DNA from 3 places in the Parabacteroides sp. AM17-47 genome. Region 3 is predicted to be linked to each of the others. Evidence: riboswitches for the same ligand, from Rfam matches in the RefSeq annotation. Region 3 holds a riboswitch; each other region holds the start of a gene.
What was found. A riboswitch is a leader RNA that binds a small molecule or an ion and turns the genes downstream of it on or off. The one in region 3 is predicted to bind cobalamin.

Region 1 (2,206 bases), on a different contig from region 3:
ATACACGTCGCCCAGCTTACATATATAATAAGAAGATATCCATTTCCAGAAACGGAGTTGCGGACGGCGGAGCACCGGCGTGGCATCCAGCAAAGCGTAGATCTCCTTCGTCTCAAAATCGGATACCGGTTCCCGGTCGTGTACCTCCATGACGATAGCCGTATAATATCGTTTCTTCCCGAAATGCACGATCACCCGGCAACCGGGAGTCACGGCTCTCTCCAGATCTTCGGGTATCCGATAGGTATAGCTATTCTCCAAAGGAAGGGGAAGTATGACGTCCGCATATTTCATTCAAACAGGTGTTTCATTACGAGCCCAAAAATAACAAAAAAGGCCGGACTTCTAAAGCCCAGCCTCTCTCATTTTATTTTCACCTATTTAGAACAAGATCGCTGCCGTGATAGACCATCCACGGTTCTTTCCGGCACCGTCGGAGAGGTTCACCTTCTCAATGCTATAGTTATCAGTCAGTCCCAGACCATAATTGAAACCCACCTGCAAGTGACTGATCAGTTCCACGCCGGCACCGAAGTTAAGACCTGCGCTGAAATTCTTCGCCTTCACCTGATCCGCTACGGAACCCGGGATATCCCAAAATTTATCACCGCCTACACGGAAACCGATATACGGACCGGCTGCCAAATACGCCTTGACGATCGGTAAACCGAATTTCCATTTCAAGTTGACCGGAACATCGATATAATCCGTCTTCATCGAAGTCTTAACCCCGCCAGCCGAGGTCGTTTCCAAACCCTTTTGCGAATACAACACTGCCGCATCGATCCCGACACCCACCAACGGTAAGGTCGTCTCGATCATCGGACCCACTTGGAAGCCGGTTACGTTATCCGCTTTCAACACGTCCGAGTTGAAATGAACAGACGATATATTCACACCTCCCTTGATACCGAATTTAAGCTGAGCGTTCGCCGGAAGCGCCATCAACGCTAGCAAGGCAACCATAACAAGTCCCACAATTTTCTTCATATTCATACTTCTTTTGTTAATTACTCGTTGCAAATAAACGCACTTTTCTAATAATAAACAAATATTCTCTATAGAGTGTTCACGGAATACCCCAGTCCTTTAAACGCAAAGAAAGCATGCATCTTACACACGGAGCTCATCCCGTCGGTCAGATTCATGCTTCTTTCCCTAATTATTATGGCAAAATAATTATCCGAAACCATGAGACGACTTGATAAGAAAACCTTGGATAAAGAATAGTAAAAACCGGATAAGGTTCTTGCGTTCTCTTCCGGCCTTTCCTCGAAGCCGTCGAAAATATACACGCCTTGCAGGTCTTCTGACTTACTTCCGGTCTTAAGCGCCTTCCCATTCACTTGAATGAACAGTGGCAACAGTATTGCTCAACCCGTTTATGAAGCTTACAGCAGCGGGACTGTCCGGGATTCTCACCCGATTCCCTTTTAATCCCTATCCGGCGATTGCCGAAAGGGAACAAAGCATGTAGCAAAGATACATAAAGTTTTGATGTAGCCTAACACTTTCCACAAAAAATATCCTTATATTCCCGGTTCCTGATATAGCATAAAGCCGCCCCGATAGCCGTGCGATACTCGGCATACTCCGGTATCTTGAAATGGACATCGCACATCTCCTCCAGACGGGGGAAAATATCCGGGCATTGTGGCAAGCGAGTTAGGTTACCGATCAATACGATATTCTTGATATCGCCATTTAACGAGGCGAAAACAGCTCCTTGCCCGATGGTCTGCAAGACCATATGAACGATACCGAGAGCGATATCCTCAACCTTAGCGTTCGCGTCCACTTTTCCGAAAATAGAGGCTGTCACGTCCAGCGGCAGGCCGGGTAACGGATGCGGCGTAATATCCCGGATATGCAAGTCGATATCATTCAAGGAACCGTGCTCGGCCAAAGACGCTATTTGGTGAAAGTCATGCGTTTTCAATAATAGCTTAGACAAGCCGAGGATGGTTCCGCCACCGATACCCAATCCCCCGATATGCTCGATCGTGGAGCCTTGTACCTTGACAAAGGAGGTACCCGTTCCCATGCTGACCACCAATAGACTGTCCAGTCCCGTATTATATTGCGCCCCTAGCCCATTCGCAAGGAACTCATCCGTCTTCGCAGTTGGTAAGCCATATAAAGGTTGATCGATATAAGCACTACCTACACCTGTCAAGATCACTTTCTCTATATTCGAGAGCGAGAT
Region 2 (2,206 bases), on a different contig from region 3:
ACCAAGCGATCGAGGATATCAAAGGACATGTATCGGGTATTCGCTACAACGCTTGTAAAATGCGTGAGGCGAACCGTAAAGTAAGCGAGTTGGAAGATATGCACGCAAAAGCGATCATGTACCATAATTCAGTGAAACCTTATATGGATACACTTCGTTTCCATATCGATCAGCTTAAGCATATATTGCATGTAGCGTAATAAGATGGGCTGTCCGGGTTTGGTTACTCTCCGGGCAGCCTTCTTCTTTTAGCGAGGTTGGACAATCAGTAGGGAGAAATAGGGGAAATCCTTGGAATGTATAATGGTGATATCAGTAGTATAATATTCTTTTCCTGTTCCAACATTCTCGAAATAATGAAAAACCGCCTTATCCGCATACTGCCGGATACAAGTATGAATAGCCTCTTGGCAACCCGGTAATTTCATGATGACGATGATCATTCCATTTTCTATTTTTGCCGAAAGTTCATCGAACGACGCAGTCCCGGGGATTACATTAATTTGCTCCTCTTGTTTTACGATATGTATCCCGGCCAAAGCACCTGCCGCTATAAATGCCGGAATTCCTGCGATTCGATCTACCGGGATTCCTGCTTCCTCGAATTTATCGTATACATATTGTATAGATGAATAAAAACCAGCGTCTCCCTCGGCGACGATCACGATTTGTTTTCCTTTCAAATATTCAGCTTGGGCATCCAGAAACAATTCGTTATAAGCGTTTAACGCATCTGTCCGTTCCTTACTCATTGGCAAAATAAACGGATGGATCAAGGATTCGTCTACCTCAATAGCTTTCAATATATCCGTCGCCCGAGATATGATTCCATGCTTGCCTTGTGTAGCAGGACAATAGATAATATCAGCCTTTTGTAATGTATTAAGCCCTTTCAGCGTAATTAATTCCGGATCACCGGGACCTAATGAGACGAAGTGAATAGGATGATTCATGTGTATTTGTTTTTATTTGAAACGCAAAAGTCCTTAAAATTGCGGATGTATACAAATATTCTTACTACTTTTGTCGCTGTAATAGGCTCCGCTTATCTCTTTTTCTGGGAGGCGGATTAAAAGGGAACCGGGTGAGAATCCCGGACAGACCACGCTGCTGTGAACTTCTAAACATTCGGACAATACCTTGGCCACTGGTTTCGTAATCGGGAAGGCGTCCAGAATGGAAGTAAGTCAGAAGACCTGCCGGTTCATAAATAAATGTTGCTGTCCCGTGGAGCAGGACGAGAGTAACTGTCAATGATCAACTGTCAATTAAACAAGGATTATGAATAAGTTTATAGCGAGTGGATGCTTGCTTTTATCGGTATTGACTTTATCATGTACTTCAGGTATCCGTGAAAAAGGAGAAATAGGGAAGACGGCTTCCGTAGAGCAATCCGCATTCTCGCAAGAGCAGGTTAAGCCTTTATACGCCCAAGGATTCAAGCTTACCTATGCGGATCAATATGTCTTGGCTGATATCCAAGATCCTCAAAACGAGGAAAGCACCACGTTTCATTATGCGTTCGTAAAAAGAGGTTCGAAACCCACGGGGATTCCTGTTGATTATACGGTGATAGAGCTTCCTATCCGAAGCGTTATCTGTATGACTTCCCTGCAATTATCGAATTTTATTAAATTGGGTGCCTTGGATAAGGTCGTTGGGATTACCAGTACACGGCATTTGTTCAATAAAGAGATGAACGAACGCCTGAAAGAAGGTAAAACCGCAAAGATCGGTATAGAGGGAAATTTCGATAACGAGGTTATCATGAGTATGAATCCTGATTTGATCCTTGTATCGCCATTCAAGCGGGGAGGCTATGAGACGCTGAAAGACGTGGGTATCCCCTTGATTCCCCATTTGGGTTATAAGGAGACTACGCCATTGGGACAAGCTGAATGGATCAAGTTCATAGGCTTGTTGTTAGGGGTAGAGAAAGAGGGCAATGAGCGTTTTGCCGCCATTGAGAAGAGGTATAATGAATTAAAGGAACTTACGGCGGATGGCAATGTTAAAAAACGTCCGATAGTTTTTAGTGGCGAGTTACGGGGTGGAAACTGGTATGCCGTAGGAGGAAAGAGTTTCTTGGCACAGCTTTTCAAGGATGCCGGCGCTGATTATTTCTTGAAAGACGATGAGCGATCCGGTGGTGTTACATTAGACTTCGAGACGGTCTATAACCAAGCGGACGATGCTGATTACTGGC
Region 3 (2,206 bases):
GCCGTATGTACCCGTAACTTCGTAAACTTCGAGTTGGGATATGGTCCCGTAATCGGCTCGTTCATGGGAAGTTTCGTAGTCAGCGTGCTTGCCGTCAAAGCCGTCCATTGGTGCCACGTTCCCAATCATGTGCTGACCATCCCATCGGTTATCCCCATGATCCCGGGAGTCTTGATGTATCGTTCTTTATTAGCGTTCATTAATCTGCATGGAGTAATCGGTGAGGTCACAAACGCATTCTTCAACGGGATCAATTCCGCACTCATCATTCTTTGTATCTCACTCGGTGTAGCTGTCCCGAACATCTTCGCCCGTCGTTACATCGCCAAAGATCGCCAACGACATTTACAAGAGGAACTGGAAAAGCGCCGGGAAAGAGGGAAGTTCATTGAATGGTGAAAAAACTTTTCCATAAAGATTAGTCCGGGAAAAACTATCGCATAAGGATATGCCAAATTGTTTAACACGTTCAATATATTTAACATATTTCATTAAAAAAAGCCCTATCAATACTATACTTTTGTGACGTTTTGGTGATAGATGTTGCATTCCGCAAGTCTATAAAAGGGAATTTCGGTTAGATTCCGGAACAGAGCCCGCTACTGTAAAACCCATAAGGAGGAAAGTTTCTTCATGCCACTGTCTTTTTTAAAGATGGGAAGGTCGCTTTCCGGGTTAGTCAGGAAACCTGCCAGACAAAAATAAGGAATAGATTCTTCCGGGATTTTGGGGAATCATTGGATCGATTGCACTGGAGATGTAAACTGCGTAATTAATTTTTATACATTATGAGACATTTTTATTTGTTCCTGCTAATTGTTAGCGGGATTGTTTTGTCTGGCACCCGAATGATCGCTCAAAGCAGGCCATCGGTGGGAAGTATCAGAGTCGTATCCGGTACGATCGTAGATGAGGATAACAAGGCGATGGCGAACATTGTCATTTACATCAAGGGTACGGATATACGAGTTATTTCAGATACGGACGGGTATTTCTCCTTACCACTCAAGGACACGAAGGAGCACGTACTAATCACCAACAGTTACAACACCGTCTCGGCAATCCGAGATATTCCCGCGGGAGAAGGGAATTACGAGATGGATATCCAGTTATCTTACAAGCTACTAGGACTACCCGAGGTAGATATCGTCGGGGCGAAACCACAGAGTTATAACTCCGACATCGCTAATTCGGCTACCCGTATGGATATCCCCGTGATGGAAATACCCGGAACCGTAGGCGTAGCGACCCGGAAATTATTGGAAGACCAACAGGCTACCACCATGACCGAGGCCGTAAGGAACCTGGGCGGCGTGAAAGGCGGACCTTCCGGTGAGGCTTCCAACATCAACGAGGTCTTCTCTTCCCGTGGTTTCTCCATGACGAACTCCCGTAACTATTTCAGGAACGGGGTACGATACCTAAAGTTCTCGAACGACGCTCTATCCAGTATCGAGCGCATAGAGATCCTCAAAGGCCCGGCATCTGTCCTTTATGGAGCGGTAGAGCCCGGAGGTATCATCAACTTTATCACCAAGCCGACCTTATATACGCCCCGGTATGGCGCTACGATCAGATACGGCAGTTACGACTATAAGCAAGCCTCTATCGACATTTCCGGCCCGCTGAATGCCAAAAAGACCATTCGTTACCGCTTGAACGGAATGTATGAGGATGCCGATAAATTCAGGAAACCGCAAAACAGCAAACGATACGACATCACCCCAGTCATCGACATTGACTTAGGACGCAAGACCACCCTTAATATCGATGCCGATATCTTCCGGGATAAAAGGACTCAAGATCCGGGCGTTTTGCATATCGACAATGAGGTGATAAATAACGGATTCAAGACATTCCTCGGCGAACCGTGGGCCTATGGCAAGTTTACCAATAATAGCGTTGGTTTCCAGTTGACCCACCGTTTCAACCAGAACTGGTCATTCAGAAGTTCCGCCCGCCAATATTTCACGCATGAGGATCGTCTGTATTTCCAGATGAAAACCCCTCAGAAGGACAGCACAATTACCCGCCGTTTGGCACATTGGGACGCAAAAATCAATTATACCAACGTATTGGAGGAATTGAATGGTAGTTTCAAGACAGGTTTTATCCATCATAAAGTAATAGCGGGCCTAGAATATGGATGGCTTACCAACCGAAGGAAAGTAAAAGGGAATATGTACACCCCGATTAGTTATGTTCA

Region 1: it holds a riboswitch for cobalamin, as region 3 does, so the genes downstream of both, DW205_RS04315 (porin family protein) here and DW205_RS04995 (TonB-dependent siderophore receptor) in region 3, are expected to answer to the same signal.
Region 2: it holds a riboswitch for cobalamin, as region 3 does, so the genes downstream of both, DW205_RS09115 (ABC transporter substrate-binding protein) here and DW205_RS04995 (TonB-dependent siderophore receptor) in region 3, are expected to answer to the same signal.

Annotation. Positions count from the first base shown of each region.
Region 1 is NZ_QTLI01000004.1:142,417-144,622, reverse strand. It holds gene priA (primosomal protein N') at 1-294, opposite strand, end outside; gene DW205_RS04315 (porin family protein) at 382-990, opposite strand; cobalamin riboswitch at 1,282-1,485, opposite strand; gene coaW (type II pantothenate kinase) at 1,505-2,206, opposite strand, start outside.
Region 2 is NZ_QTLI01000009.1:137,660-139,865, forward strand. It holds gene DW205_RS09105 (hypothetical protein) at 1-200, shown strand, start outside; gene DW205_RS09110 (precorrin-2 C(20)-methyltransferase) at 249-953, opposite strand; cobalamin riboswitch at 1,020-1,219, shown strand; gene DW205_RS09115 (ABC transporter substrate-binding protein) at 1,282-2,206, shown strand, end outside.
Region 3 is NZ_QTLI01000005.1:64,194-66,399, forward strand. It holds gene DW205_RS04990 (threonine/serine exporter ThrE family protein) at 1-399, shown strand, start outside; cobalamin riboswitch at 515-711, shown strand; gene DW205_RS04995 (TonB-dependent siderophore receptor) at 789-2,206, shown strand, end outside.